Regions from separate parts of the Streptomyces sp. NPDC042371 genome, predicted to be linked through region 1. Evidence: predicted binding sites of a transcription regulator. Region 1 holds the regulator's gene; the other holds the start of a gene.
The links. The regulator HrcA, encoded in region 1, represses chaperone genes, less so after heat shock. The targets are predictions, from matches to a motif close to TTNGCACTCNGNNNNNCNGAGTGCNAA.

Region 1 (16,050 bases):
TCCGGCATCATGATGTCCATCAGCACGATGTCGACATCCGGATTGCGCTCCAGCGTCTCGATGCCCTCGCGGCCGTTCTCCGCGTACAGGACGGGCATGCCGACGCGGCTGAGGACATGGGTGAGCGCGAAGACGTTGCGGATGTCGTCGTCGACGATGAGCACCCTGCGGCCCGGCAGTATGCGGCCCGCGCGCCCTTCCTTCCACTCCTCCAGCTTGGTGGGCGTGGGCCAGCTGTCGTCGGGTTCGAGCGCGGTGTGCGGCCGCAGGGCCGCCTGCTCGATCGGTTCCGGCAGGTGCTGGGTGTGCGCTGCCGCGTACGCGATGGCGGCGGCGCCGTGGCCCGGGTGCACCACGGGAACGTAGAGCGAGAAGGTCGAGCCCTGGCCGGGGTGGCTCTGTGCGGTGATGCGGCCGCCGAGCAGGCCCGCGATCTCGCGGCTGATGGAGAGGCCGAGTCCGGTGCCGCCGTACTTGCGGTTGGTGGTGCCGTCGGCCTGCTGGAACGCCTCGAAGATCACCGGCAGTTGCTCGGACGGAATGCCGATGCCGGTGTCGCTGACGGCGAAGCACAGCAGGTCGTCGTTGTCGTGGAGCAGCCGGTCGCCCGAGGACTGCGTGACCCGGCTGACCCGCAGCTCGACGCTGCCCGCCGAGGTGAACTTGACCGCGTTGGACAGCAGGTTGCGCAGGATCTGCTGGAGGCGCTGCTCGTCCGAGAACATCTCGCGCGGCACGTCCTCGCCCACCGACACGTCGAAGGCGAGACCGCGGTCGAGGGTGAGCGGGCGGAACGTCGCGTGGACGTAGTCGAGGACCTTGATGAGCGGGAGCTTCTTGGGGCGTACGTCCATCCGGCCCGCCTCGATCTTCGACAGGTCCAGGATGTCGTTGATGAGCTGGAGCAGGTCGGAGCCCGAGCGGTGGATGGTCGTCGCGAACTGCACCTCTTGGTCGGAGAGGTGGTCGTCGGGGTTGTCGGAGAGCAGCCGGGCGAGGATCAGCAGGGAGTTGAGCGGGGTGCGCAGCTCGTGCGACATGTTCGCCAGGAACTCCGACTTGTACTGGGAGCTCGTGGCCAGCAGGGCGGCCTTCTCCTCCAGCTCCGCGTTCGAACGGCGCAGTTCGGCCTGCTGCCGCTGGAGTTCGTCCGAGCGCTCCTGGAGCTGCATGGCCAGCCGCTGAGACTCGCCGAGCAGGGACTCCGTACGGGAGTTGGCGATGATCGTGTTGATCGCGACGCCGATGGTGTTCACGAACTGGTCGAAGAACGCCAGGTGGACGTCGGAGAAGCGGGAGAACGTGGCCAGCTCGATGACGCCGAGCAGCTTGTCCTCGAAGAGGATCGGGATGATGACGACCGTGGCGGGGGCGGCGTCGCCGAGCCCCGAGTGGATCTTGATGTACTCCGGCGGGACCTCCTCGACGAGGATGCGCTTCTTCTCCAGCGCCGCCTGGCGGACCAGACCCTGCGCGGGCATGCCGCCGGTGTCGACGACCGAGCCCTCCGCCGCGCCGTACCCGGCGATGAAGGCGAGGCCCTTGGCGGTCACCTGGCTGGGCGCCGGGGCTTCGGCCGTGTCCGGGTCGGCCAGGAAGAAGGCGCCGTACTGCGCGTTCACCAGCGGGGTCAGCTCGCGCAGGATCAGGTCGGCGACCTCCATCAGGTCCCGGTGGCCCTGCATCAGACCGGCGAGGCGGGCGAGGTTGGACTCCAGCCAGTCCTTGGCGCGGGTGGTCTCGCGGAGGTTGGAGACCATGAGGTTGATGTTGTCCTTGAGCTCGGACACCTCGCCGCGCGTCTCGACCGTGATGGAGCGGGTCATGTCGCCCTGGGCCACGGCGGAGGCGACCTCGGCGATGGCGCGGACCTGGGTGGTGAGGTTCAGCGCCAGCTCGTTCACGTTCGTCGTCAGGCGCTTCCACGTGCCGTACACACCCTCGACCCGGGCCTGGCCGCCGAGCTGGCCCTCGGAGCCGACCTCGCGGGCCACGCGGGTGACCTCGGAGGAGAACGAGGACAGCGTGTCCACCATGGTGTTGATGGTGGTCTTCAACTCCAGGATCTCGCCGCGCGCGTCGACGTCGATCTTCTTGGAGAGGTCGCCCTGGGCCACGGCCGTCGCGACCTGCGCGATGTTGCGGACCTGTCCGGTGAGGTTGTCGGCCATGTAGTTGACGTTGTCCGTGAGGTCCTTCCACACGCCGGACACGCCAAGCACCTGCGCGCGGCCGCCGAGCCTGCCGTCCGTGCCGACCTCGCGGGCCACACGGGTCACCTCGTCGGCGAAGGCACGCAGCTGCTCCACCATCGTGTTGACGGTGTCCTTCAGCTCCAGGATCTCGCCGCGCGCCGTGACCGTGATCATCTTGGACAGGTCGCCGTTGGCGACGGCCGTGGTGACCTGGGCGATGTTGCGGACCTGGGAGGTGAGGTTCGACGCCATGAAGTTGACGTTGTCGGTGAGGTCCTTCCACACGCCGGAGACGCCCCGGACCTGGGCCTGACCGCCCAGGTTTCCCTCGGTGCCGACCTCGCGGGCGACGCGGGTGACCTCGTCGGCGAAGGCGGACAGCTGGTCCACCATCGTGTTGATCGTCGACTTCAGTTCGAGGATCTCGCCCTTCGCCTCGACCGTGATCTTCTTGCCCAGGTCGCCCTGGGCCACGGCCGTCGACACCAGCGCGATGTTGCGCACCTGGGAGGTGAGGTTGTCGGCCATGAAGTTGACGTTGTCGGTGAGGTCCTTCCACACGCCCGACACGCCCCGCACCTGAGCGCGCCCGCCCAGGTTTCCCTCGGTGCCGACCTCGCGGGCGACGCGGGTGACCTCGTCGGCGAAGGCGGACAGCTGGTCCACCATCGTGTTCACCGTCGACTTCAGCTCCAGGATCTCGCCCCGGGCGTCGACGGTGATCTTCTGGCTGAGGTCGCCGTTGGCGACGGCCGTGGTGACCTGGGCGATGTTGCGGACCTGGGAGGTGAGGTTCGACGCCATGAAGTTGACGTTGTCGGTGAGGTCTTTCCACACGCCCGACACTCCGCGCGCCTGGGCCCGGCCGCCCAACTGGCCCTCGGTGCCGACCTCGCGCGCCACACGCGTCACTTCGGCGGCGAACGCGGAGAGCTGCTCCACCATCGTGTTCACGGTGAGCTTCAGTTCGAGGAGCTCGCCCGTCGCCTCGACGGTCACTGTGCGTGTCAGGTCACCCTGCGCCACCGCCGTGGTCACGAGGGCGATGTCCCGCACCTGTGCGGTGAGCCGCGCCGCCATCGTGTTGACGGCTTCGGTCACATCCCGCCAACTGCCCGAGAGACCGCGCACCTTGGCGCGCCCGCCGAGGCGCCCCTCCGTGCCGACCTCGCGCGCGACGCGCGTGACCTCGCCCGTGAAGAGGGACAGCTGGTCCACCATCGCGTTGACCGCACGCCCCAGGCGACGTAAATCGCCCCGCAGTTCACGGGTGCCGTCGTGCAGGTCGACCCGCTGGGTGAGGTCGCCGCCCGCCACCGCGTTCAGCACCCGGGTGGCGTTCGCCGCCGGGGCGACCAGCGCGTCGAGCAGGGTGTTGACCTCCGATACGCGGGCGGCCCACCTGCCCTGACCCGGGCTCGCGCCGAACCGTTCGTCCAGCCGGCCGTGCCTTATGATCTCGCGGCGCACGCGGATCAGTTCGGCGTCGAAGTGAACCGAACGGTCGAGCATCTCGTTGAACACCGCGTACAGCTCGGCGGTCATGCCGTCGCCCACCGGCGTCACCTTGGTGAAGTCGCCGTCCCTTGCGGCACGCATGGCAGCGAGAAGCGGGCGCAGCTGTCGGTTGGCCGGATCCGTATCGGACTCGACGTTCTGCGCCTGGGCCGGAATCCGGCGTTTTGCAGGCACAGGCATAGCACTGTTCTCACTCATAACGGCCCACTTCGGTAACTCGGTGCTTATGGGCGTGGCCAGTCTGTCACTCTGTCGGTGTCGCCTGAGGCGTATTCGCCCGAACTGCTCAGGAGCCGCACCGTGGGGTCCATTCCGCTGCAACGGGAGGCCGATATCCGTGTCTCCGCCATGGACCCGGGCCGCCCCGGGCCACCGGCGGTGGCGCGCACGTCGCTGCCCGGAAATCCGCTGGCACCCGCCGCCGCACGTAAATTCGTGCGAGCGGCACTCGCCGACTGGACCGAGCTCGGGGTCCCGGCGTCCGCGGGCCTCACCGACCGGCTGGCCGACGACTCGGTGCTGCTGGTCAGCGAGTTGGTGACCAACGCCGTCGTGCACGCGGGCACGGCCGTCGAGCTGATGTGCAGGCTCGACGAGGCACTGCCGGGCGAGAGCGCGGACTCCGTCGTCATCGAGGTCTCCGACCACCACCCCTCCCGCGCCGTCCGCGGCGAGCAGCGCCCGCCGTCGTCCGGCACCCCCGAGTACGGCCGGGGCCTCCACCTCGTCGCGACCCTCTCCGAGTCCTGGGGCATCACCTACCGCACGGGCACCAAGTCGGTCTGGGCCCGGCTGCCCGTCGATGGCGTCCAGGCCGTCCAGGAGATCGAGTCGTACGCGAGCGAACAGGCGCTGCAGCGCGGACTGCGCGCCGCCGAGATCCTCGCGCCGATGCCCAGGCGCACCTCGCAGGACACCGAGTGGGTCAACAGGGGCGCGCTCACCTTCCTCGCCGAAGCCTCCGACCTGCTGGCCGGACAGTTCGACGAGGACCTGGTGGCCGCCCTCGCCGGACAGCTGCTCGTGCCGCGCCTCGCGGACTGGTGCGCGGTGTGGCTCGACGACACGTCCCAGGAGTCGGGGCACGGCCCCGTGGGCCTGCAGGGCGCACGGCTCGCCCGGGTGTGGCACACCAGCGAGCACCGGATAGAGGAGCTGCGCCGCGTTCTGGAGAAGGAGCCACCCCGGGTGCCGGACACGGCGGGCTCGGGCGCCTTCCCCGTCCCCTGGCCCGGGGAGGTGCCCGCGGGCGGAACGTCCGGCGCGGCGCTGGCGTACCGGCTGACCGCGGGCGGGCGCGCCCTCGGCACGCTCGTCATCGGCCGGGCGGGCCTCATCCGCTTCCCCGACGAAGTCACCGGACTCGTCGAGGACTTCAGCCGCCGGGTCGCCCTGGCCATCAGCACCGCACGGCGCTACCAGCGCCAGGCCAACATCAGCCAGGTGCTCCAGCGGGGGCTGCTGCCCAGCAAGGTCGCGGAGATCCCCGGCGTCGAGAGCGGCCTCGTCTACGAGCCGCGGGACAAGGGCGGCCCCGGCGGCGACTTCTACGACGTGTTCCAGGCGGGCGAGGGCCGCTGGTGCTTCGCGCTCGGCGACGTCCAGGGCAAGGGTCCCGAGGCGGCCGTCGTCATCGGTCTCGCCCGCCCCTGGCTGCGGCTGCTCGCCCGCGAGGGGTACGAGGTCGCGGAGGTCATGGACCGCCTCAACCAGCTCCTCCTCGACGACGCGACCGAGGCGGCGGACGCGGCGGCCGCGGTCGTCGCGGTGGCGGGCGGGCAGGCGCTGCTGCCCGACAGCCCCACCTCGCGCTTCCTCTCGCTCCTGTACGGCGAGATCGTTCCGTACGAAGGGGGAGTGCGCTGCACGATCGCGTGCGCGGGGCATCCGCTGCCGCTCCTCATGTCCGCCGACGGCGAGGTGCGGGAGGCGGCCACTCCGCAGATGCTGCTCGGGGTCGTCGACGACGAGACGTACACGAGCGAGAGCTTCGACCTGCGGTCCGGCGAGACGCTCCTGTGCGTCACGGACGGCGTGACCGAGCGCCGCACGGGTCGGCGCCAGTTCGACGACGGCGACGGGCTCGCGGCGGCGCTCGCCAGCTGCGCGGGGCTCGACGCGGGTCTGGTGGCGGAGCGGATCCGGCGGCTCGTGCACGAGTTCTCCGAGCGGCCGCCGGACGACGATCTGGCGTTGCTGGTGCTTCGGGCCCGGTGAGGCGGGCTGCGGGCTGGGTGGGGCGGGCTTGGCGGAGGCGGGGCGAGCGGGGTGTGCCGTGCGGTGGGGGACAATCGAAGGTATGCCTTCCGCACTGCCCGATGGTGAGCCCATGCCTGAGGACGGCGCGCTGCCCGCGTCCGCCCTCGACGGCGCGGCCTCCCGCCCCCTCGGCTTCTACCTGCACGTCCCGTACTGCGCCACGCGCTGCGGGTACTGCGACTTCAACACCTACACCGCGACCGAGCTGCGCGGCTCCGGCGGTGTGCTCGCCTCCCGCGACAACTACGCGGAGACCCTCGTCGACGAGGTGCGGCTCGCCAGGAAGGTCCTGGGCGACGACCCGCGGCCCGTGCGGACCGTGTTCGTGGGCGGTGGTACGCCGACGCTGCTCGCCGCGCGCGATCTCGTACGGATGCTCGCTGCCGTACGGGACGAATTCGGGCTCGCGGACGACGCGGAGATCACGACCGAGGCGAATCCGGAGTCGGTCGACGAGGCGTATCTGAGCGAGCTGCGGGAGGGCGGGTTCAACCGGGTCTCCTTCGGCATGCAGAGCGCGAAGCAGCACGTCCTGAAGGTGCTCGACCGTACGCACACGCCCGGTCGGCCCGAGGCGTGCGTCGCGGAGGCGCGGGCGGCGGGGTTCGAGCACGTGAACCTCGACCTGATCTACGGCACGCCGGGCGAGACGGACGACGACTGGCGCGCCACGCTCGACGCGGCGCTCGGGGCCGGGCCCGACCACGTCAGCGCCTATGCGCTGATCGTGGAGGAGGGCACGCAGCTGGCGCGGCGGATCCGGCGCGGCGAGGTGCCGATGACCGACGACGACGTGCACGCGGACCGGTACCTGATCGCCGACGAGGTGCTGGGGGGTGCGGGCTTCGAGTGGTACGAGGTGTCCAACTGGGCCACGTCCGAGAGCGGCCGGTGCCTGCACAACGAGCTGTACTGGCGGGGTGCCGACTGGTGGGGGGCCGGGCCCGGGGCGCACAGCCACGTGGGCGGCGTGCGGTGGTGGAACGTCAAGCATCCCGGGGCGTATGCGGGGGCGCTGGCGGGTGGGAAGTCGCCCGGGGCCGGGCGCGAGGTGCTCTCCGCGGAGGACCGGCGGGTGGAGCGGATCCTGCTGGAGCTCCGGCTGCGGGAGGGGTGCCCGTTGTCGCTGCTTCGGGAGGCCGGGCTCGCGGCGTCCGTGCGGGCGCGGGACGAGGGGCTCCTTGAGGCGGGGCCGTACGGGGAGGGGCGGGCTGTGCTGACGCTTCGGGGGCGGTTGTTGGCGGATGCGGTGGTGCGGGACCTGGTGGACTAGGTCTGGCGGGGGCGCGCTCTGGGCGGGCGTCTGCGCTTGGGGTTCGGTTGTGGGTGCGGGGCCGCGGGGGTATGTGCGTACTCGCTATCCCTGCGCCGCGTCGGAGGTCTCTTGCCGTCAGGGTGTGCTCGGTGCTCCGTGCGCACATACCCCCGCGTCCCCTCCCGTCTCGTACGCGGCTGCGGCCCGGTGGGGGTGACCTCGGGCCCCTACGCCCGCTGGATGTTGCGGGGCAAACGGGGGCTACGGGAGTGTGACGAAGTCGATTAGTTCTTCTACTCGGCCCAGGAGTGGGGGCTCCAGGTCCTTGTAGGAGTGGACCGAGTTCAGGATGCGTTGCCAGGCCGCGCCCGTGCTTTCCGGCCAGCCGAGGGACTTGCAGATGCCCGTCTTCCAGTCCTGGCCCCGGGGGATGCGGGGCCACGCGGGGATGCCGACCGAGGAGGGCTTCACCGCCTCCCAGATGTCGATGTAGGGGTGGCCGACCACCAGGGCGTGGGCGCTGGTGACCTGCGTGGCGATGCGGGACTCCTTGGAGCCGGGGACCAGGTGGTCGACCAGGACGCCGAGGCGGGCGTCGGGGCCGGGGGCGAACTCGGCGACGATCGCGGGGAGGTCGTCGATGCCCTCCAGGTACTCGACGACGACGCCCTCGATGCGGAGGTCGTCGCCCCAGACGCGCTCGACCAGTTCGGCGTCGTGACGGCCCTCTACGTAGATGCGTCCCGCACGGGCGACCCTGGCCCGCGCGCCGGGGACGGCCACCGAGCCGGAGGCGGTGCGGGAGGGGCGTACGGGGGCCTGGGTGGGGCGGACCAGGGTGACCGGGCGGCCCTCCAGGAGGAAGCCGCGCGGCTCCATCGGGAAGACGCGCTGCTTGCCGAAGCGGTCCTCCAGGGTCACCGTCGGGCCCTGCGCCGTCTTCTCGCAGCGGATCACCGCCCCGCAGAAGCCGGTGCTCAGCTCCTCCACCACGAGGTCCGCGTCCGCGGCCACCTCCGGCACGGGCTTCGGCTTCTTCCAAGGGGGCGTGAGGTCGGCGGAGTACTGGCGCATTCTGGTGACGATAGGAAGAGCGAGCGCGGGTTCGGCTACGACACGCCGAAGCGGGTTGCCAGTGTGGCGCGTTGGGCACGGACAAAAGCCGCATCTACCGTCGCACCGTGCCCGGGTACGTAGAGCGCCTCCTCGCCGCCCAGGTCCAGGAGGCGGTCGAGCGCCGCGGGCCAGTGGCTCGGCGCCGCGTCCGGGCCCGCCTGCGGCTCGCCCGACTCCTCGACCAGGTCGCCACAGAAGACGACCTCCCGGCCGCCGTCGGTGCCGGGCACCAGGACCGCGAGGTCGTGGCCGGAGTGGCCGGGGCCGACGTTCGCGAGCAGCACCTGGAGGCCGCCGCCCAGGTCGAGCGTCCACTCCCCGCACACCAGGTGGTGCGGGGAGACCAGGAGGTCGGCCGCCTCGGCCGCCGCCTCCGCGTCCAGGCCGTGCCGCACCGCGTCCGCGCGCAGCTCGTCGCGGCCCCTGGCGAGGACCGTGTCGATGCCCACCGCCCCGTACACCTCCACGCCCGCGAAGGCCGCCGCCCCCAGGACGTGGTCGAAGTGCGGGTGGGTGAGCGCGAGGTGGGTCACTCTGCGGCTGTCGCCCAGGATCTGCCGGGCCTGGGTCCGCAGCGCCGCGCCCTCGGCCAGATGCGCACCCGCCTCGATCATGAGGGCCGCGTCGTCGCCGACGACGAGCCCCGCCGTGCAGTCCCAGACGGGCAGGCGGCACCGTCCCACGCGTGGGGCGAGCCGCTCCCAGCCCGCCGCTTCCCATGCAGGCGTCACGTTCATACGGTGACGCTATCCGTACGGGCGGTGTTCGGCAGCCGCTGTCTTGCCGGGCCCGTACCCCACGGCCGTACACTGACCTTTTGAAGTGCTGGCACTCGCCCGCGGTGAGTGCCAGGCGAGGGGGCTCGGGGGTTGCCGGAGCCCGTCGTGAGCGACGGAGACAGCTGGAGGTGTGCGCGATGCTCAGTGAACGCAGGCTCGAAGTGCTGCGCGCCATCGTCCATGACTATGTGGGGACGGAGGAGCCCGTCGGCTCCAAGGCGCTCACCGAGCGACACCGTCTGGGGGTCTCCCCGGCCACCGTCCGCAACGACATGGCGGTGCTTGAGGAGGAAGGGTTCATCGCCCAGCCGCACACCAGCGCGGGGCGCATCCCGACCGACAAGGGCTACCGTCTCTTCGTCGACAAACTCGCAGGCGTCAAGCCGATGACCGCGCCGGAGCGGCGGGCCATCCAGAATTTCCTCGACGGCGCAGTCGACCTCGACGACGTCGTGGGGCGTACGGTGCGGCTGCTCGCGCAGCTCACCCGGCAGGTCGCCGTCGTGCAGTATCCGTCGCTCACGCGGTCGACGGTGCGGCACGTGGAGCTGCTCTCGCTGGCCCCGGCCCGGCTGATGCTCGTACTGATCACCGACACGGGGCGGGTCGAGCAGCGCATGATCGACTGCCCGGCACCGTTCGGCGAGACCGCGCTCGCGGACCTGCGGGCCAGGCTGAACAGCAGGGTCGCGGGGCGGCGCTTCGCGGACGTGCCACAGTTGGTGCAGGACCTGCCCGAGGCCTTCGAGGCCGAGGACCGCTCCACCGTCACGACCGTCCTCTCCACCCTCCTCGAGACACTCGTCGAGGAGACGGAGGAGCGGCTGATGATCGGCGGCACCGCCAATCTCACTCGCTTCGGACATGACTTTCCCCTCACCATCCGGCCCGTTCTCGAAGCCCTTGAGGAGCAGGTCGTGCTCCTCAAGTTGCTTGGTGAGGTGCAGGATTCGGGCATGGCCGTACGGATCGGTCATGAGAACGCCCATGAGGGACTCAGCTCCACGTCCGTGGTCTCGGTCGGCTACGGTTCGGGAAGCGAGGCAGTAGCCAAACTCGGCGTGGTCGGACCGACCCGCATGGACTATCCGGGAACGATGGGAGCAGTACGCGCAGTGGCACGTTACGTCGGACAGATCCTGGCGGAGTCGTAAGTGGCCACGGACTACTACGCCGTACTCGGCGTGCGCCGCGACGCTTCCCAGGACGAAATCAAGAAGGCCTTCCGGAGGCTTGCGCGAGAGCTTCACCCGGATGTGAATCCGGACCCGAAGACTCAGGAGCGCTTCAAGGAGATCAACGCCGCGTACGAGGTGTTGTCGGACCCGCAGAAGAAGCAGGTCTACGACCTCGGCGGCGACCCCCTGTCCCAGGCGGGCGGCGGCGGAGGCGCGGGTGGCTTCGGCGCCGGCGGCTTCGGCAACTTCTCCGACATCATGGACGCGTTCTTCGGGACGGCGTCGCAGCGCGGGCCCCGCTCGCGTACGCGCCGTGGCCAGGACGCCATGATCCGGCTGGAGATCGACCTCGACGAGGCCGCCTTCGGGACCACCAAGGACATACAGGTCGACACCGCTGTGGTGTGTACGACCTGCAGTGGTGAAGGTGCTGCGCCCGGTACCTCCGCCCAGACGTGTGACATGTGCCGCGGCCGCGGTGAGGTGTCGCAGGTCACCCGGTCCTTCCTCGGCCAGGTCATGACCTCGCGGCCCTGCCCGCAGTGCCAGGGCTTCGGCACGGTCGTGCCCACCCCGTGCCCCGAGTGCGCCGGTGACGGCCGCATCCGGTCGCGCAGGACCCTGACCGTGAAGATCCCCGCAGGTGTCGACAACGGCACGCGGATCCAGCTCGCGGGCGAGGGCGAGGTCGGCCCCGGCGGCGGCCCCGCCGGTGACCTCTACGTAGAGATCCACGAGCTGCCGCACGCCGTCTTCCAGCGGCGCGGCGACGATCTGCACTGCACCGTCACCATTCCGATGACGGCGGCGGCGCTCGGCACGAAGGTGCCGCTGGAGACGCTGGACGGTCTCGAGGAGATCGACATCCGGCCCGGCACACAGTCGGGGCAGTCCGTCCCGCTGCACGGGCGGGGCATCACGCACCTGCGCGGCGGCGGCCGGGGCGACCTCATCGTGCACGTCGAGGTCCTCACGCCGACGAAGCTCGACCCCGAGCAGGAGCGGCTGCTGCGCGAGCTGTCGAAGGCGCGCGGCGAGGAGCGGCCCACGGGGCAGTTCCAGCCGGGCCAGCAGGGGCTGTTCTCACGCCTGAAGGACGCGTTCAACGGGCGGTAGCGCCTTGAGCGGTGACTTCTGGGCCCCCGGCGACGGATTCTTCCGGCGCCGGGGGCTTTTCGGTCGTCTGCGGGGCGCGGAGGGGGTGGCGTGCGCCTAGGCGCGGGGCGCGATTCGGTGGGTCGGGCGGAGCGTGGCACGATGCCGTCATGTCCTCCGCACTGACCGAGCTCTGCCGCTGTCCGATCGTGCAGGCCCCCATGGCGGGCGGTGCCTCCGGCCCCCGGCTGGCCGCGGCCGTCGCCGAGGCCGGGGGGCTCGGGTTCCTCGCCGCCGGGTACAAGACCGCCGACGGGATGTACCAGGAGATCAAACAGGTGCGGGGCCTCACCTCGCGGCCCTTCGGCGTCAATCTCTTCATGCCGCAGCCTGACTCCGCGGACCCCGCGGCCGTCGAGGTCTACCGCAACCAGCTCGCCGGTGAGGCCACCTGGTACGAGACGGAGCTCGGCGACCCGGACAGCGGACGCGACGACGGGTACGACGCCAAGCTGGCGATCCTGCTCGACGATCCCGTGCCGCTCGTCTCCTTCACCTTCGGCTGCCCGACCCGTGACGTCCTCGACTCCTTCGCCCGCGTCAACACGCTGACCGTCGTGACCGTCACCACTGCGGAGGAGGCCCAGACCGCCCAGTGGGCCGGGGCCGACGCCGTGTGTGTGCAGGGCATCGAGGCGGGCGGACACCAGGGCACCCACAAGGACAACCCCGAGACCGACGGCGCCGGGATCGGGCTGCTCTCCCTCATCACGCAGGTCCGCGAGACCGTGCAGATCCCGATCGTCGCGGCCGGTGGCCTGATGCGCGGCGCGCAGATCGCCGCGGTGCTCGCGGCGGGCGCGGACATGGCGCAGCTCGGCACGGCGTTCCTCGTCACCCCCGAGTCGGGCGCGAACGCCCTGCACAAGCAGGCCATGACCAACCCGCTGTTCGTGCGGACCGAGCTGACCCGGGCGTTCTCCGGGCGCCCCGCGCGCGGCCTCGTCAACCGCTTCATGCGCGAGCACGGCCCGTACGCGCCCGCCGCCTACCCCCAGATCCACCACCTCACCAGCGGCCTGCGCAAGGCCGCGGCGAAGGCCGGTGACGCACAGGGCATGGCGCTCTGGGCCGGGCAGGGCCACCGCCTCGCCCGTGAGCTGCCCGCCGGACAGCTCGTCGAGGTCCTCACCGCCGAACTGGCCGAGGCGAAGGCGGCGTCGACGGCGGAGGGTGCGGCATGACCGCCCCCGTCTTCGTCGTCGAGGACTTCACCACGGGCGGCGACGGACACTACGTACTCGACGGGCCCGAAGGGCGGCACGCCGTCTCCGTGAAGCGGCTGCACGCCGGTGAGGACGTCGTCCTGACCGACGGCGCCGGACGGTCGGCGCACGGTGTGGTCGTCGCCGCCGAGGGCAAGGACCGGCTCGTGGTGGCGCTGGACGCGGTGGCCGAGGAGGCCGCCCAGGCGCCCCGCATCACCGTCGTACAGGCCCTGCCCAAGGGCGACCGAGGCGAGCTCGCCGTGGAGACCATGACGGAGACCGGCGTCGACGCCGTCGTGCCGTGGACCGCGTCGCGCTGCATCACGCAGTGGAAGGGCGACCGCGGCCTCAAGGCCCTCGCCAAGTGGCGGGCCACCGCGCGCGAGGCGGGCAAGCAGTCGCGCCGGGTCCGCTTCCCCGAGATCGCCGACGCCGCGTCGACCAAGCAGGTCGCCGCGCTCCTCGCGGGCGCCGACTTCGCCGCCGTCCTGCACGAGGAGGGCAGCAGCGACCCGCTGGCCACGGCGGACCTGCCCGCGGCCGGGCACATCGTGCTGGTGGTCGGGCCGGAAGGGGGCGTCTCCCCGGAGGAGCTCGCGGTGTTCGCCGAGTCGGGTGCGAAGCCGTACCGGCTCGGGCGTAGCGTGTTGCGCACGTCGACCGCCGGGACCGCGGCGACGGCGCTGCTCCTCGGACGCACCGGCCGCTGGTCCTGACCGAACCCCCCGGGGGATGCGTTGGAACTCGCCCAGGTCCGTCTGCTCGTCGCGGACTTCCCTGCCTGCTACCGCTTCTACGGCGAAGTCCTGGGCCTGAAACCCCAGTCGGGCGCCCAGGACGGACCGTACGAGAAGTTCGGGTTCACCGTCGGCTCGGCGGGCATCGCGCTCCAGGACCGGGCGATGATGGCCGGACTCCTCGGTGAGCTGGCCGACGCGGCGACCGGGCACCGCTCGCTCGTGGTGCTGCGGGTCGACGACCTGGACGCGTACTGCGAGGAGATCGTCGGGCGCGGGGCGGTCCTCGCGCACGGGCCAGCGCCGATGACGGAGCGCATGCGGGTGGCCCATCTCAAGGACCCCGAAGGCAATCTGGTCGAGTTGCAGGAGTGGCTGCTGCTGCGCACCTGAGCCGTTTCCGGCCGGGGGGACCCGGTGGACAGATGGCCGCAAGCGGTCTACCGCACCGGCGTCCGCGGTGGCACTCTGCCGCCTATGGGGGCATTGAGGCGGTTACGTGGCCGGGTGTCGGGGATACGGATGCCGAGGACACGCGTGTTGGGGACACGGCGTTCGATGATCCTGTACGCCGTCGGGCTTGCCGGTGCCACCGTGCTGGGAGTCACCGCGTGCGAGCCGGTGGACGGCGGGATGAACACCTCCGCCGTCGCGCTCACCACGGACGAGATGGGTACCAAGGAGCTGGAGCGGCAGGGGGTCGACGTGGCCTGGCTCAGCTGCACCGCCAGCTTCGAGGACAAGGTCACGCCGAGCAGCGGGTCCGACAACACCCAGTCCGTGGTCAAGGTGGACTGCCAGGGCGAGACCTCCGACGGCACGGACATCACCATCAGGGGCCGGGTGTACTCCGTCGTCGACGGGGCCTGCGTACGCGGCAACCTCACCGCCAAGGTGGGGGACAAGGAGTGGTTTCGCGTCGACGTCCTGGGCAACTGCGAGTCCGGCAACGGCGACGGGAACGATGACGGCAACGGGAACGGAAACGGTGACGGCGGGCACGACGGAGGCGGCGAGCCCTCCACCCCGCCCTCCCACGAAGAGCCCGCCCCCGCGCCCACCACGACCGTCACGGTGACCGCCCCGCCGGACCCGCCGCCCGCCCCGACCTGCGACTGTCTGCCGGGCAAGTGATCCCCGTGCCGCGCGGACCGGCTCCGGGCAAGAGATCCAAACCACTGTCGGCCCGCCCGGAGCCTGCCTAGGCTGGGCGGTGTGACACAGACTGCGTACCTTCGGTTCCCGCACATCCACGGCGAGTTGATCACCTTCACGGCTGAGGACGACGTCTGGGTCGCGCCCCTCGACGGGGGCCGGGCCTGGCGGGTCAGCGCCGACAACATGCCCGTGAACCACCCCCGGATCTCGCCCGACGGCGCGACCGTCGCCTGGACCTCCACGCGCGACGGAGCCCCCGAGGTGCACATCGCGCCCGTCGACGGCGGTCCTTCCAAGAGGCTGACGTACTGGGGGAGTTGGCGCACCGCCGTGCGCGGCTGGACCCCCGACGGGCAGGTCCTCGCGGTCAGCGCGACGGGAGAGGCCTCGCTGCGCCGCAGCTGGGCCCGGGCCGTGCCGCTCGACGGCGGCCCCGCGGCCACGCTTCCCTACGGCATCGTGGGCGACGCCGCGCACGGCCCCGACGGCCGGGTCCTGCTGCTCTCCGCCCCGATGGGCCGCGAGGCGGCCTGGTGGAAGCGGTACCGGGGCGGCACGGCGGGCAAGTTGTGGATCCGGCACGCCGAGGGGGCCGGGGCGGGCCCCAGTGGTGAGGGGGCGCCTCACGGTGACGGAGAGGCTCGCGGTGACGGTGAGGTCCACGACGGCGAAGAGCCCCGCGCGGGCGGCCCGGCTCCCTTCGTACGCGTACACGAAGGGCTCGACGGCAACATCGAGTATCCGCTCGTGGTCGGCGAGCGCATCGCCTTCCTCTCCGACCACGAAGGCGTCGGCGCCCTCTACTCCTCCCTGCCCGACGGGTCCGACCTGCGACGCCACACGCCGCTCGACCACTTCTACGCGCGGCACGCGGCCACCGACGGCACCCGCGTCGTCTACATGTCCGCCGGTGAACTCTGGCTCCTGGACGACCTGTCGGACGCCGAGCCGCGCCGCGTCGACGTACGGCTCGGCGGGCAGCGCACCGATCTGCAGCCGCACCCCGTGACCGCCGTCCGCTGGTTCGGGGCCGCCGCGCCCGACCACACCGGACGCGGCAGCGCCGTCTCCGTGCGCGGCTCCGTGCACTGGGTGACGCACCGCGAAGGCCCCGCCCGCGCGCTCGCCGCCGAGCACGGCGTACGCGCCAGACTGCCCCGCACCTTCCGCGTACAGGGCGAGGAGCACGTCGTGTGGGTCACGGACGCCGAGGGCGACGAGGCCCTGGAGTTCGCCCCCGCCACCGGCCCCGCGCCCGGCGCCACCCCGCGCAGGCTCGCCGCCGGGCAGCTGGGCCGGGTCCTCGGGCTCGCCATGGCCCCGGACGGCTCCCGCGCCGCCGTCGCCTCGCACGACGGCCGGGTGCTGCTCGTCGAGCGCGAGAGCGGCGAGGTCCGCGAGGTCGACCGCAGCGACGACGGCGAGGCCACCGGGCTCGTCTTCTCGCCCGACTCCGCCTGGCTCGCCTGGTCGCACCCCGGGCCGCGCCCGC
Region 2 (16,050 bases), on a different contig from region 1:
GGTGCGGGTGCGGGTGCGGGTGCGGGTGCGGGTGCGGGTGCGGGTGCGGGTGCGGGTGTGGGTGTGGGTGCGGCATGGCGTGCGGGCGGCGACCGCCCCGCCCCAAGCGCCACCAGCCCTCGGCCCCGGGCCCCGGGCCCTTCGGCACCTACTTTGGAAAAGTTGCGAACCGACCCGCCGCGCGCCCCCTTCCCACACCCCGTGCGCCGTCCCGCCCACCACTCATCTCCCGTATCCGGCAGGGCAAGCCCGCATGCGCGGGGGTCGCATGGGGCTTGGATGGGGGGCGCACGGCGATCCCCTTCGCAACTTTCCGAAAGTAGGTGCCGGAGGGCGCGGCCCGACCCAACCACCCGCTCCCACACCCCCCACACCTCGCGCATCCGGCAGGGCACGCCCCGCATGCCCGGGGGCGCATCGGGCACGGGTGGGGGGCGCGCGGGGAATCCATTCACCACTTTTCCAAAACAGGTGCCGGAGGGCCCGGGGTCTGGCGGCCCATCGGCAGATCGACCATCGCTCCCGCCCACGATGGGCCGGCCCGCACCCGGCAACGAGAGCGGCTGACCCACCCCAAACCGTGACGCCCGCTCGCGTTGGGCCGGTCCGCACCCGGCCGCGCGAGCGGATGGCCCGAGCGGCGACGCCGCGCGGCTGGCCCAGCCGCGACCGTGGCGGCCGCCCACGATGGACCGGTCCGCACCCGGCGATGAAAGGTGATGACTCATCCCAGCCGGACCCGTAGCCCCCACCCCTGGCCGTCCGGGTCAAAGTCAACGTGCGGTGGAGGGACGGGAGTCAAGGGTGGAGCGCAGCGGAATCGGCGCAGCCGACGCGACGCAGGAGCGCCCTTTACTCCCGGCCCGGAACCGCCACACTCCGCAAAACACCGGGCGGCCCCGGTCACCATCAACGCCCCCGGCCCACCGAAGTCCCCGCCCGGCGCCCACCCCGACGCTCAAGTCACGAACCCCGAGCCCTCTTTCAGTGGAACGGGAGGCGGGCCTCAACCCACCCTCCCTCCCTGCGAGTTGGAGGACCCAACACTTTTCGCGTTCGACTTGCCACGCAGCGTGACAACGGCTTAGCGTGCCCGCATAACGAACAACCCCCGCCCGGTGCTGGAACACCTGCGGGGGTTTAACCATCACGATCGAAAGAACGAGTTCCGATCCATGGCTGACGCCAAGCTTAGTGCCGCCTTCCTGCCCACGCACGCGACCCCCCACGCGGGCTCCCACCCGATGGCCAACCCGGGTTACGGGAAACGCTCCACCCCGTCCCAACTCCCCCGGACGAACGACGACTTCCTCCACCTCCCGCCCCGCGAGGCGTCCATCGCCGCGTACCTCGACCGGCTTCCCGAAGGCACGGACATCTCCGTGAAGACGCTGGCCAAGCACCTCCCGTACGGACAGTGCGCCCTCCGCACGGCCCTCAACAGGATCCAGGACGCAGGGCACTTGAAACGCGGCAGGGAACACGTGAGCGGCAGCGGCAGCGCCCGCTGGATCACCCGAACGTGGTTCTCGCGCACCGCGCGCGACGACGCCTGGTGGGCGGCGTTCACGCGGGGCGACGTAGCGGAGGAAGCGGGATCGGAGGAAGCGGGGCCGGAGGGAGCGGGGCCGGACAGACACCGGCCCGCCACCCGCAGCCGCGCGTTCATCCTGCTCGCGGCCCTCGGCCGGACGGCCCCCGCGCTGTCCCTCTCGTCCGCGGACTGCGCCGCCCTGGCACCGCTGGCCACGGCGTGGTTCGCGCGAGGTGCCGCGGAGCCGGACATGCTCCGTGCGCTCACAGCCGGGCTGCCCAGCCCGGTCCACAGCCCCGCGGCCCTCGTCCGGAGCCGCCTCACGACGAAGCTCCCCCCGGAGCCGCCGCCCCGCCCCGTCCTCCGCGTGCTGGAGTGCATGACCTGCGGCGCCCCGGGCCGCCCAGAGGTCCTGCCGGGTGGCGTGTGCGGCCCGTGCCGGGGCGAGCCCGGCCACCGGCGGCACCCCTCAGCGCTGCCATCGGCCCGGGTCCATGCACACGCGGCCACCGCCCGCGCAGCGGCATCCCGCTCACAGGAGAGGACACAGCCATGACCATGCGGCTCACTCGCGCCAGAAGCGGGGCACGATGTAGGGGAGGAGGCGACGCCATGACCCCCAGCATCGAAGAGCACGCCCAGATGACCGTCGAAGAGTTCGAGCATCTGGAGAAGCATGCTCCCGACGCGGTGAAGCTCGAATTCATCCGAGGAAAGCTGAAGGTCAAGCCGATGCCGGACCAGCGTCACAGGGCCATCGTCATGTGGCTGCTGACCCAGTGCATGCAGCAACGCCCCGAGCTGCTGCTGTACCCCGAACAGGATCTCCAGGTGGAGGCGTACCGGAACGGCCGGGCCTACGCGGACGGCGCCCTCGCTCCGGTCGACCACTTCGTGGATCAGGAGGGCATGTGGGCCGACACCGAGGGCGTCCTGATGGTCGTCGAGGTCACCTCGAAGGACTCGGACACCCATCTCCGCGACCGAGTGGAGAAGCGCGACGGCTACGCGGCGGCGGGCATCCCCGTCTACCTGCTCGTCGACCGCGACAAGGGCGTACTCGTCGTATTCAGCGAACCCATGAACGGTGCGTATCAGCGCTGCCCCACCTACCCCTTCGGGGACACCGTCCGGCTGCCCGAGCCGGTGAACATCACCTTGGCCACCGAGAAGCTCAAGGACTACGCCGACTGACACGGCACGCACCGCCCCCGCGTCGTCTTCGCGACATACTTTCCCCGCCGGGCGGGCAGCCGACGCCCCTCGCCCCGCCCTCACGTGGCCGACGCACCACCCCTTCCTGCGCGCCCCCGCCCCGTACCGCCCGGTCACCCCTGGCCGACCGCCCCGACCCCTCGTGAGCCCCGCACGGGAACGGCCGAACGCGCGCTGTCCGAAAGGTCGCCGAGACCCTGCCCCTGATCACGGCGCGTACCGATGATGGCACCCCACGTCATCGAAGCGGCACGACCGGAGGGGACCCTCATGACCGACTCCAACGAGCCCACTCAGCCCGATCTGGAGCACCTGGACGAGCGCGAGGTGGCCGAAGCGATCGGGGCCGCCGCCCGCATCACCCTGGCCCCCGGCCCGAGGGAAGCACGGGAGGCCCCCGCCGAGGCACCGGCGCCCGACGACGAGTGGGCGCTGCCCGGCGGCACCGCCTGGGTGTACCTCGCCGACAAGGAGAAGGGCCTGACCCGCCCGGTGATCCTCGGCGACGGCTTCAACAGCGGGCCGAGCGAGCTGGACTTCTCCTGGGAGATCCTGGAGCGCGGCCCGTATCCGTTCCTGAGCGAGCTGCGCAACCGCGGCCGCGACGTCATCCTGCTCGGCTTCGACGAGCGCAGCGCGTCGATCCTGGAGAACGCGGAAGTCGCGAGGGCCGCGATCCTGGAGGCGATCGCGCGGCGCCGGGGCAACCACCCGCTGGCCGTCGGCGGGTTCAGCATGGGCGGCCTGGTCACGCGGTACGCACTGGCCAAAATGGAGCACGACGGAGGACCGGAGAACGACCACCAGACGGACCTGTACTTCTCCTACGACAGCCCGCACCGCGGCGCCTGGATCCCCATCGCGCTGCAGGCGTTCGCGCACTACATCCGCAAGCTCAACGCCGCGTTCTCGAACCAGATGAACAGCCCGGCCGCGCGGCAGCTGCTGTGGCAGCACATCGGCGAGTGGGGTGACACACCGGAGACCGACAAGGAACGCGGTACGTTCCTCGCCGAGCTGGAGCGGGTGGGCGGATGGCCGTCGCGGCCCAGGAAGATCGGCGTCGCGAACGGGGTGCGCATCGGGGAGAGCAACGGGATCCGCCCCGGCGAGCAGGCGTTCCACGGGAAGGGGCTGGCGATCACCGGCACCCGGCTGTACACGCAGTCCGCGGGTGAGGCCGAACTCGTGGCGCAGTTGCGGGTGGTGACCTTGCGGCGGCCGCACATCAACACGTCGGGGCTGCCTGAGATCGACGGCGCTCCGGGCGGCACCCTGGAAGGCTTCGGCATCCTCGCCGACGAGCTGAACAAGGTCCCGGCCCTGATCGGCCTCCGCTCCGAGGCGGACATCCGGGAGCACTGCTTCGTGCCGACGGTCAGCGCGATCGCCCTGCGCGACATCGACACGCACGAGAAGCTGTACGAGCCGGTGACGGCCGCGGCGGAGAAGGAGAGCGAACTCGACGAGTTCCTCTGCGCCTCCCGGAACGAGGGCCACACCCTCGTCACCGAAGAGCTCTGCACCTGGCTCATGGAGCGTCTGCCGTAGGGCGCCCTGGCCCCTACGAACGCTGAAGCGCCCGGTTCGGGAAACGCCCGAGGGCGGCACCCCTTCCTGGGAAGGAGTGCCGCCCTCGGTACGTCAGGACGTGATCAACCAGAGGTCGATCAGAAGTCCATGTCACCGCCCGGCATGCCGCCGCCGGCCGGGGCAGCGCCCGCCTTCTCCGGCTTGTCGGCGATGACGGCCTCGGTGGTGAGGAACAGCGCGGCGATGGAGGCGGCGTTCTGCAGGGCAGAGCGCGTCACCTTCGCCGGGTCGAGGATGCCCTCGGCGATCATGTCCACGTACTCACCGGTCGCGGCGTTGAGGCCGTGGCCGACGGTGAGGTTGCGGACCTTCTCCACGACGACGCCACCCTCGAGACCACCGTTGACGGCGATCTGCTTGAGCGGGGCCTCCAGCGCGAGCTTCACGGCGTTGGCGCCGGTCGCCTCGTCACCGTCGAGCTCGAGCTTCTCGAAGACAGCAGCGGCCTGCAGCAGGGCCACGCCACCACCGGCGACGATGCCCTCTTCGACGGCGGCCTTCGCGTTGCGAACGGCGTCCTCGATGCGGTGCTTGCGCTCCTTGAGCTCGACCTCGGTCGCGGCACCGGCCTTGATGACGGCCACGCCGCCCGCGAGCTTCGCCAGGCGCTCCTGGAGCTTCTCGCGGTCGTAGTCCGAGTCGCTGTTCTCGATCTCGGCGCGGATCTGGTTGACGCGACCCTGGACCTGGTCGCTCTCACCGGAGCCGTCGACGATCGTCGTCTCGTCCTTGGTGATGACGACCTTGCGGGCGCGGCCGAGCAGGTCGAGACCGGCGTTCTCCAGCTTGAGGCCGACCTCCTCGGAGATGACGGTGCCACCGGTGAGGATGGCGATGTCGCCGAGCATGGCCTTGCGGCGGTCACCGAAGCCGGGCGCCTTGACGGCGACGGACTTGAAGGTGCCACGGATCTTGTTGACGACCAGGGTCGACAGGGCCTCGCCCTCGACGTCCTCGGCGATGATCAGCAGCGGCTTGCCGGACTGCATGACCTTCTCGAGGAGCGGAAGGAGGTCCTTCACGTTCGAGATCTTCGAGTTGACGATCAGGATGTACGGGTCGTCGAGCGACGCCTCCATACGCTCCATGTCGGTGGCGAAGTACGCCGAGATGTAGCCCTTGTCGAAGCGCATGCCCTCGGTGAGCTCGAGCTCGAGACCGAAGGTCTGCGACTCCTCGACGGTGATGACGCCTTCCTTGCCGACCTTGTCCATCGCCTCGGCGATGAGCTCGCCGATCTGGGTGTCGGCGGCGGAGATGGAGGCCGTGGAAGCGATCTGCTCCTTGGTCTCGACATCCTTCGCCTGCTCGAGGAGGGCGCCGGAGACGGCCTCGACGGCCTTCTCGATGCCGCGCTTGAGGGCCATCGGGTTGGCACCGGCGGCCACGTTGCGCAGACCCTCGCGCACCAGGGCCTGGGCCAGGACGGTCGCGGTCGTCGTGCCGTCACCGGCGACGTCGTCCGTCTTCTTCGCGACCTCCTTGACCAGCTCGGCGCCGATCTTCTCGTACGGGTCCTCGAGCTCGATCTCCTTGGCGATGGAAACACCATCGTTGGTGATCGTGGGGGCGCCCCACTTCTTCTCGAGGACGACGTTGCGACCCTTGGGGCCCAGGGTCACCTTGACGGCGTCGGCGAGCTGGTTCATGCCGCGCTCGAGGCCGCGCCGTGCCTCCTCGTCGAACGCGATGATCTTGGCCATGTGAAGTGGTCCTCCCGGACGATGGGGGTCCCCCCTGCTCCCTCCAGGAGCTTGGGGGAGGAAACGCAACGGATCGTGGAGGTGCCCGCGACGGACGGCCTGCAGCCCTTGTGGTTCCTTGCCCCACTCGGCCTGCGGACCTCACCGGCCCGATCCAAGTTCTGTCACTCTCACTGGGAGAGTGCTAAGCCCAATGATTAGCACTCGACCCCTGCGAGTGCAAGCGCCTCTCGCAGATCACGGACAGGCCCCTGGCCTACCCCGGACGCCCCGGACGCACACGAGGGGCCCGTACCCCAGATGGGATACGAGCCCCTCGCGATGCTTGCTTCGGTGGTCGGTCGCGCCGAGCTAGACGGCGAGTTTGACCATGTCCGCCTGCGGACCCTTCTGGCCCTGCGAGATCTCGAACTCGACTCGCTGACCTTCTTCAAGGGTGCGGTAACCGTCCATCTGGATCGCGCTGTAGTGGACGAAAACATCCGCACCACCGTCGACCGCGATGAAGCCGTACCCCTTCTCCGCGTTGAACCACTTGACGGTGCCCTGAGCCATGCCTAACTCCCCTATTACTGGCCCTTGCACAGGACCGCACTTCGCGGACCCGGGTCAGACCTCACCCCCCACTGGTAGGGGTGTGCGCCGGAACGCGTCGACCGCCGCTGAATGTATCTGTCCAACTGCCGTCTGCAACAGGTCAATCGGACGAGAATTCTGGGCACGCGCGATCGGCGATATGCGGAGAGTTCGCCAGAAGTCAGGGCAATTCGGGCCAGGCAAATGCCGCATAAGGATCAAATGGGCAGCACTCTTTGGCTACTTCTTGTCGGCTCCAGGCCGACTTCGTATATGCACTCGGCACTGACGGCGAAGCACGCTTCCCAACTGTACCGCGCTCAACCATGCAGAATTGCCCCCTCCGTTTCTCTCGCGGAGGGGGCAATTCAGATAACGCAGGGTGCTTGCGTAAAGATTCAGCCGCCGGCGACGGCGGGAATGATCGAGACACCGGCACCGTCCGGAGTGGCCGTCTCCAGGCCCTGCTCAAAACGGACGTCGTCGTCGTTCACGTACACGTTGACGAAGCGGCGCAGCTTGCCCTGGTCGTCCAGGACGCGGGCGGCGATGCCGGTGTGGTTCTTCTCCAGATCGGCGATGACCTCCCCGAGGTTCGCCCCCTCGGCGGCGACCTCGGACTTGCCGTCGGTGTAGGTGCGGAGAATGGTGGGGATGCGGACGTTGACGCTCATGGTGTTCACCTCAGAAGTACGGGGGCGGAGGGATGGCGCCCCTGAAAGGGGCGCGGGGAACTGCGCGACCAGCCGCAGCGGGCCCGCAGGGAAGCTACGGCCTATCCGGCAAGACCCGCGGAGCGAAACGCGTCGAGGCTCGGCTTGATGGTGGCCGTGGCCTGCGACGTCTCAGCGACGGCGTCGAGCGTCTTAAGGCCGTCCCCGGTGTTGAGCACGACCGTGGTGAGGGACGGGTCGATGAGGCCCGCCTCGACCAGCTTCTTGGTGACGCCCACCGTCACACCGCCCGCGGTCTCCGCGAAGATGCCCTCCGTGCGGGCGAGGATCTTGATCGCGTCGACGACCTGCTCGTCGTTCACGTCCTCCACCGCCCCGCCCGTACGACGCGCGATGTCGAGCACGTAGGGCCCGTCGGCGGGGTTTCCGATGGCCAGCGACTTGGCGATGGTGTTCGGCTTCTGCGGGCGGACCACGTCCTGGCCCGCCTTGAAGGCCGCCGACACCGGCGAGCAGCCCTCGGCCTGCGCGCCGAAGATCTTGTAGGGCTTGTCCTCGACGAGGCCGAGGGCGATGAGCTCCTTGAGCCCCTTGTCGATCTTCGTGAGCTGCGATCCTGAGGCGATCGGGATGACGAGCTGGTCGGGCAGCTGCCAGCCGAGCTGCTCGCAGATCTCGTACGCGAGGGTCTTGGAGCCCTCGCCGTAGTACGGCCGCAGGTTGACGTTGACGAAGCCCCAGCCCTCGCCCAGCGGGTCACCGATGAGCTCGGAGCAGAAGCGGTTCACGTCGTCGTAGTTGCCCTCGATGCCGACGAGCTCGCCGCCGTACACCGCGGCCATGACGACCTTGCCCTGCTCCAGGTCGTGCGGGATGAACACGCAGGAGCGGAAACCGGCGCGGGCCGCGGCGGCGCCGACGGCGCCCGCGAGGTTGCCGGTGGAGGAGCACGACAGGGTGGTGAAGCCGAAGGCGCGCGCCGCTTCGAGCGCCTGCGCGACGACCCGGTCCTTGAAGGAGTGCGTGGGGTTGCCGGAGTCGTCCTTGACGAACAGCTTGCCCTGTTCGACGCCGAGCTCCGCGGCGAGGTTGTCGGCCTTGACGAGCTTGGTCCAGCCGGGGTTCAGGTTGGGCTTGTCGGCCACGTCGGCGGGGACGGGCAGGAGGGGGGCGTAGCGCCAGATGTTGGCGGGGCCCGACTCGATCTGCTTGCGGAGGGCTTCCGGGTCACCGAGCGGCAGGTCGTACGCGACTTCGAGGGGACCGAAACACTCGGCACAGGCGAAGATCGGACCGAGCGGGAACTTGGTGCCGCACTCACGGCAGGAGAGGCCGGATGCGGGCCCGAGGTCTACGGAAGAGGTGGTGCTTTCGGTGGCGACAGTCTGCACAGCCATGGAGGCGAGGCCCTTTCTCCTCATCTTCCTCGCGACGCATCTCGCCACGAGACGGAATTGGCACCTTCCCGAGCCGGGAGCCTCGCGGCGCTTACTGCGCACACGGTGACGAATGCGTCTACCGACGCGTGGCGGCTGGGTGGTTGCCGGGGCTTCAACGGGCCGTATCCCTCTGCCCCTCTGGATGAGCGGTATTCGATTATGGGTTTCAGTTGTCGATCTCAACGCGGCGGCGACCCCGACATGCGATGGTCACCGGCGTTGTTCAAGACTGTAACCGAAGCCCCGGACCCTTGAGATAGTCGTCCGAACCGCGAGATGGATCACATATGGGAGGACCACGACCGTGCTGGAAGAGGTCGAGCACTGGCTGAGCAGGCGTTCCTGGTCCGTCGCCGACCGCCCGCGGGACCGGCTGGCCGCCGCGAAACGTGCGGGCGGCGCGTCGGTGAGCGTCGTGCTGCCCGCGCTCGACGAGGAGGGGACGGTCGGCGAGATCGTCGCCGAGATCCGTCGTGAGCTGATGGAGAAGGTCCCGCTGGTCGACGAGCTCCTGGTGATCGACTCCGGCTCCGGCGACCGTACCGCCGAGGTCGCCGCGGCCGCGGGCGCCAAGGTCGTCCACCGTGACGCGATCCTGCCGCGCGTGCCCGCGGTCCCGGGCAAGGGCGAGGTGCTGTGGCGCTCGCTGCTGGTGACGGGCGGCGACATCGTGGCGTTCGTCGACGCGGACCTGAAGGACTTCTCGGCGGACTTCGTCTCCGGCATCGTGGGCCCGCTGCTCACCGACCCGGACGTGGCGTTCGTGAAGGCGATGTACGACCGTCCGCTGGCCGGGGCCGCCGGGCAGGGCGGCCGGGTCACCGAGCTGATGGCGCGGCCGCTGCTGAACATGCACTGGCCGCAGTTGGCCGGTTTCGTACAGCCGCTGGGCGGTGAGTACGCGGCCCGCAGGTCGCTCCTTGAGCGGCTGCCGTTCCCCGTCGGGTACGGCGTGGAGCTGGGCCTGCTCGTGGACGCGCTGCACACCGTGGGCCTGGACGCGCTGGCACAGGTCGACGTGGGGGTGCGCAGGCACCGGCACCAGGACGGGCAGGCGCTCGGGCGGATGGCGGCGGCGATCTACCGGACGGCTCAGCTGCGGCTGGCGCGCGGGCATCTCGTACGTCCCGAGCTCACGCAGTTCGTCCGCGGCGAGCACGGGTTCGAGCCGAGGACCCATCCGGTGGACACGGAGGAGCGGCCGCCCATGGCCGATATCGACGAGTATGCGCACCGTCGCGTGGCGTAGCCACCGGATATGATCCGTTTTGCCTACATTGCCCTTTTATGTGGGTCAGACGTATGTGGGCACGAGATGCCATGAGAGCCATGCGGCGAGCGGGCGGACTGACACTCGCCACCGCCACCGTCGCCGCCGGGGTGCTCACCGCGACCGCGACACCCGCTTCCGCCGAGGTCATCGAGCCCTTCGCGAAGCGCTACGACGAATCGCTGTACGGGGACTTCAAGACCATCGGCAACACGGTCCTGGACTGCCCGACGAGCCCCGCCGACGTGGCCGCCTCCTGCGAGGAGACCCAGCAGGCCAAGGGCGCCAAGAACAACAACAACTTCGTCGAGCGCCGGATCGACACCGCGGGCCTGACCGGCACCTTCGACTCCAGCACCGGCCGGGTGACCGTCCCACCGGGCGCCCAGGTCGACTACGCGCGCCTGTTCTGGGGCGGCAACGCGGGCACGCACCGCTTCGGCAGGACCGTGCGCGACATCTGCGACCTCAACCGCGAGGGCAACAAGCCCGTGGACCCGGCGCCCGGCGACCCGCTCACCACGAGCCCGGTCATCCGCGTCGGCGGCGGCGCCCAGTCCACGGTGAACGTCGAGAACGCGGTCCGCTCCCCGAACGCGACGCAGGGCCCGCACTACTACACCGCCGAGGCCGACGTCACCGACGCCTTCCAGGGCGCGCCCACCGGCAGCCCCGTCGAGGTGGCCGTCGGCAACATCTGGGCGCCGTCCGGCCAGGGCTGCGTCGGCGGCTGGTCGCTGACCGTCGTCTACAAGTACGACGGGCCGAACGAGCAGTACGCGCCGGACCGCCGCAACGTCTACATCTGGGGCGGCCACGTCATCCAGCGCTCGACCAGGCGCGCCGCGGCCCCGGACGGCTCCACCACCGTCCCCGTCGACGGCTTCTACCGCACCGCGGGCGACATCCACGCCAGCGTGACCGCGTACGAGGGGGACTGGAACACCAAGGGCGACCGGTTCCTCGTCGACGGCAAACCGGTCACCGAGCCGCACTCGGGCAAGGCCGACAACTTCTTCGTCAGCGAGGACGACGGCGCGGTCGATCCCAAGTACCGCAACAACCTGAGCATCGACGCCAAGGCCTTCGAGGTGCCGGACGGGGCGATCCCCGTGGGCGCCACGTCGGCGAAGCTGACCTTCACCAGCACCGGCGACGTGTACGTCCCCTCCCAGCTGGCGCTCTCCGTGCCGGTGCCGGACCTGGAGGTCACCAAGACCGCCTCGCCCGCGAAGGTGAAGCCGGGCGACAGGCTGACGTACACGGTCAAGGCGAAGAACATCAGCAAACTGCCCTACCCCGGCGCGAGGTTCAGCGACGACCTGAGCGGCAACCTCGACGACGCGACGTACGACCACGACGTGAAGGCCTCCACCGGAACCGTCTCGTACACGAAACCGAAGATCGGTTACGTCGGTGACATCGGTCCCGGCGAGACCGCGACCGTCACCTACTCGGTCACCGTGAACGATCCGGTCAGCGGCGACGGCAAGCTGCTCAACAACGTCGACGTGGAGACCCCGCGCTCCAACTGCGACAAGGGCAGCACCGACCCGAACTGCACGTCCGAGCCGGTCATCGACATGCCCGTGCCGCCGGTCGTCGTGGGCAGCTCCCCCGCCCGGCGGACCGTCCCGGCGTGCGGCTCGACCACGAACACGATCACCGTGCGCAACCCGTCGCGCGACCCCCGCGTCGGCGCCACCGCGTCCTGGCCCGTGCGGCCCGGCAGCGAGCCCGTGGCCAGTGCGGGCAAGGTCACCAAGCGGGGCTCCACCTACGTGTGGAAGGGCAACGTCCCCGCCAAGGGCAAGGTCACCATCACCCAGAAGATCAAGGTGTCCTGCACCCCCGGCAAGGTCACCGTCATCACCGTGACGGCACCGGGCAGCAACTGCGCCAGGACGCGGCGCGGCGGCGACGACCCCTGCACCACGGCGATCCTCGCCCAGCGGGTGCAGGGCAGGGCCGCACCGGCACCGGAGCAGCCCGGACAGCCGCAGGCGGGACCGCAGCGGCCCAGCAAGCAGCCGCACCGTGCGCGCGGTGAGCTCGCCGCGGCGGGCCCCTCCTCGACCCTGTTCTACAGCGGGGCCGCGGCCGCGCTGTGCGGGCTCGGCGTGCTCGTGCTCGTCGCGGCACGCGGGCGCCGCGACTGACCCACCCGGCACGGCGGAGCACGGCGGCCGGACCTCCTTCCCAGGGAGTCCGGCCGCCGTACGTTTGAGGGTTTACGGGACTGGCTACGTTCTGCCACATGGTCTCCGAGTCCACATCGTCAGCAGCGCACGTCCTCGTCGCGTCCAACCGCGGCCCCGTCTCGTACAGCGTGGGAGAGGACGGGGAGCTGAGTGCCAAGCGCGGCGGCGGCGGCCTCGTCTCCGGGCTCAGCGCCATCGGCGACGACGCCGACGCCCTGTGGGTGTGCGCGGCGCTCGGCGAGGGCGACCGCGAGGCGGTGCGGCGCGGCGTCGGGGAGCCCGGCGTGCGGATGCTGGACATCGACGCGGCGATCCACGCGGACGCGTACAACGGCATCGCGAACTCGGTGCTGTGGTTCGTCCACCACATGCTCTACCAGACACCGCTGGAGCCGGTCTTCGGCCCGGAGTTCCGCACGCAGTGGGCGGCGTACGAGACGTACAACCGGGCGTTCGCCGAGGCGCTGGCCCGGGAGGCGGCGCCGGGGGCGGCGGTTCTGGTGCAGGACTACCACCTGGCGCTGGTGCCGGGCATGCTCCGCGAACTCCGCGAGGACCTGCGCATCGGCCACTTCTCGCACACCCCGTGGGCGCCCGCCGACTACTTCCGGATGCTCCCCGACGACGTGGCCGAGCAGCTGCTGCGCGGGATGCTCGGCGCGGACCGGCTCGGCTTCCTCACCGGGCGGTGGGCGGACGCGTTCACCGAGTGCTGCGTGCGGATCGTCGGCGGCACGTCGGGCACCCGGATCGGGGTGCACGGGCTCGGCGCCGACGCGGACTTCCTGCGGGAGCGGTCGCGGCGGGACGACGTCGAGGAGCGGATGCGGGCGCTGCGGGAGCAGGCGGGTGAGCAGGACGGAGAGGCCCGGAAGCTGATCGTGCGGGTGGACCGCACGGAGCTGTCCAAGAACATCGTGCGCGGCCTGCTGGCCTACCGGGAGCTGCTGGACACCCGCCCCGAATGGCGCGAGCGCGTCGTGCACGTCGCCTTCGCCTACCCCTCCCGGCAGGACCTCGCCGTCTACCGCGACTACACGGAGGAGGTCTCGCGGGTCGCCGCGGAGATCAACTCCACGTTCGGCACGGCCGGTTGGACGCCGGTCGTCCTGCACGTCAAGGACGACTTCGCGCGCTCGCTCGCCGCCTACCGGATGGCGGACGTGGCCCTGGTCAACCCCATCCGCGACGGCATGAACCTCGTCGCGAAGGAGGTCCCCGTCGTCTCCGACGAGGGCTGCGCGCTGGTCCTGTCGCGGGAGGCGGGCGCCCACGAGGAGCTCGCCGACGACGTCCTCTCCGTGAACCCCTTCGACGTGATGGCCACGGCCGAGGCGCTGCACGCGGGCCTCCTCATGCCGCAGGACGAGCGCGCCGAACGCACCAAGCGGCTCGCGGCGGCGGCGACGGCGCTGCCGCCCGCCCAGTGGTTCCTGGACCAGCTGCGGGCGCTCACCGGCTGACCCCGGGCAGTCCAAGCACCCCTTCCGTTTGTCCATGGGCGCCGGGGCGCGGGCGTCACTACGGTCCACGGCATGACTCTGCGTCGCACGAGCATCGTGGCAGCCGTGGTCCTGGCCGCGGCGGCGGCCCCGTTGGCACCTTCCGCCTCCGAGGCCTCCTCCGCCCCTTCCGCCTTTGTGAAGGCGTCCACCTACTACGTCGACTGCGCCGCGGGCGACGACTCCGCGTCCGGCACCTCCGCGAGGACGGCCTGGCGCACGGTGGCCAAGGCGAGCGGGCACGCCTTCGGCCCCGGCGACCGGCTCCTGCTGAAGCGGGGCACAAGCTGCACGGGGGTGCTGGCTCCCAAAGGTGCGGGTGCGGCCGGCGCCCCCGTGCGCATCGACGCGTACGGAAGCAAGCGGGCCGCCAAGCCGCACATCGAGGGCGGCGGCGCCCGCGCGGCCCTCCACCTGGTCGACACCGAGCAGTGGGAGATCCGGAACCTGGACCTCTCCAACACCGGACCCGCCACCACCACCGAGCGCCGCGCGGGCCTCTACGTCCGGCTGGCCGACTACGGCGTGGCCCACCACTTCGTCGTCGACGGGGTCGACGTGCACGACGTGAACGGCGCCGACTTCAAGGACCCCGACCCCAGCGGCGGCATCCTCTTCACCGTCCAGGGCACCGCGAAGCCCACCCGCTTCGACGGCGTCCGCGTCGAGAACTCCACCGTCCGCCACGTCGACCGCACCGGCATCGCCACCTCCTCCACCTGGGGCCGCGACGTCGAGGGCGCCAACTGGCTCTCCACCGGCGTGCGGTTCCGGCGCAACAAGGTGTACGACGTGGGCGGCGACGGCATCGTCGTGCAGAAGGCCAGGGGCGCGCTGGCGGAGCACAACTACGTCGACGGCTTCAACATGCGCTCCGGCGGCTACAACGCGGGGCTGTGGGCCTGGCAGTCCGACGACGTGGTCTACCAGTACAACGAGGTGACCGGCGGCCACGGGACGCGCGACTCCATGGCGTACGACATCGACGGCGGCAACAACCGCAACGTCTACCGCTACAACTACAGCCACGACAACGAGGGCGGCTTCCTGCTGGTCTGCAACGCCGAGGACACGATCAGCGACGGCAACCGCGTCCACGACAACATCAGCGTCAACGACCGCAACACCGCGTCGCCCTACGCCGTGATCTCCGTGGTCTGCGGCGCGTCGACGGACACGCAGGTCTACCGCAACACGGTCGTCACCGACCGCTCCGACACCGCCCTCGTCTCGAACAACGGGCCGTCCGGCGTCACCTTCCGCGACAACGTCTTCGTCGGCGCGCCCGGCGCGGGCTCCCCCATCAAGGACACGGTCAGCACCTACGAGGGCAACCTGTACTGGAACACCGCGCAGCCCCGCGACCCGAAGGCCGTGAACGCCGACCCGCGCCTCGTCTCCACCGCGCCGCGCGCCCCCGGCGACGTACGCCTGAAGCCCGGTTCACCCGCGCGGGGCGCGGGCACGCCGACCGCCGACGGGACCACGCACGACTACTTCGGCAATCGGATCCCGAACCCGCCCAACATCGGGGCGGATCAATCCAGTTGAACCAGAGATCAATCCAATTGAGCGCCGATCCACGACAGCAGCCGCACCACTCCGGCGGGACCGTCCACCACCAGGTCGGCCCGCCCGGCGAGCTCCGCGACCTCCGAACTGCCGCTGCACACGAGCAGACCCGCGACCCCGTCCGAGCGGAGCTTCTCCACGGCGCCGAACGCGGGCAGGTCGCCGAGGTCGTCCCCCGCGTAGAGCACGGACTCGGCGCCCACCTCCCGCAGGTACTCGGCGAGGGCCACGCCCTTGTCCATGCCGGGCGGCCGCAGCTCCAGGACGAGACGGCCGGGCTCGACGATCAGGCCGTGCCGGGCCGCCAGCTCGCCCAGCGGCTCCCGCAGCGCCTCGAAGGCCGCCTGCGGATCCTGTGCGCGGCGCGTGTGCACCGCGACGGCCCGGCCCTTCTCCTCGGTCCACGTGCCGCGCCAGGCGCCGATCGCGTCCAGGAACCCGGGGAGCTCGGCGCGCACGGCCGCGACCCCGGGATGCGGCTCGGCGGCGCGCACCGTGCCGGTGACGGCGTCCCAGCGCTCGGCGCCGTAGTGCCCGAGGACGACGAGGTGCTCCAGGCCCGGCACGCCCGCGAAGCCGCCGTACCGCACGGCGACGCCCGCGGGGCGGCCCGTGACCACCGCCACCGAGCGCAGCCGCGGGGCGAGCGCGGCGAGCACGGGCACCGCGTCGGGATGGGCGCGCGCCTGCTCGGGGTCGGGCACGATCGGGGCGAGCGTGCCGTCGAAGTCCAGTGCCACGACGGCCCGTTCGGGCCGGGCGAGCAGCGCG

Region 2: the regulator HrcA is predicted to act here: its motif matches at 6,207-6,233, upstream of groL (chaperonin GroEL).

Annotation. Positions count from the first base shown of each region.
Region 1 covers NZ_JBWKAP010000001.1:750,645-766,694, reverse strand. The annotation lists gene AC068B_RS03400 (HAMP domain-containing protein) at 1-3,794, opposite strand, end outside; gene AC068B_RS03395 (SpoIIE family protein phosphatase) at 4,014-5,930, shown strand; gene hemW (radical SAM family heme chaperone HemW) at 6,013-7,245, shown strand; gene AC068B_RS03385 (DUF3097 domain-containing protein) at 7,489-8,301, opposite strand; gene AC068B_RS03380 (MBL fold metallo-hydrolase) at 8,337-9,074, opposite strand; gene hrcA (heat-inducible transcriptional repressor HrcA) at 9,260-10,276, shown strand; gene dnaJ (molecular chaperone DnaJ) at 10,277-11,416, shown strand; gene AC068B_RS03365 (nitronate monooxygenase) at 11,566-12,639, shown strand; gene AC068B_RS03360 (16S rRNA (uracil(1498)-N(3))-methyltransferase) at 12,636-13,379, shown strand; gene AC068B_RS03355 (VOC family protein) at 13,401-13,793, shown strand; gene AC068B_RS03350 (hypothetical protein) at 13,938-14,534, shown strand; gene AC068B_RS03345 (S41 family peptidase) at 14,616-16,050, shown strand, end outside.
Region 2 covers NZ_JBWKAP010000005.1:492,769-508,818, forward strand. The annotation lists gene AC068B_RS18280 (hypothetical protein) at 1,176-2,090, shown strand; gene AC068B_RS18285 (Uma2 family endonuclease) at 2,147-2,728, shown strand; gene AC068B_RS18290 (esterase/lipase family protein) at 3,020-4,300, shown strand; gene groL (chaperonin GroEL) at 4,420-6,045, opposite strand; gene AC068B_RS18300 (cold-shock protein) at 6,397-6,600, opposite strand; gene AC068B_RS18305 (MoaD/ThiS family protein) at 7,020-7,295, opposite strand; gene thrC (threonine synthase) at 7,397-8,692, opposite strand; SAM riboswitch class I at 8,710-8,883, opposite strand; gene AC068B_RS18315 (glucosyl-3-phosphoglycerate synthase) at 9,039-9,983, shown strand; gene AC068B_RS18320 (DUF7927 domain-containing protein) at 10,064-12,163, shown strand; gene AC068B_RS18325 (alpha,alpha-trehalose-phosphate synthase (UDP-forming)) at 12,262-13,668, shown strand; gene AC068B_RS18330 (right-handed parallel beta-helix repeat-containing protein) at 13,741-15,258, shown strand; gene otsB (trehalose-phosphatase) at 15,267-16,050, opposite strand, start outside.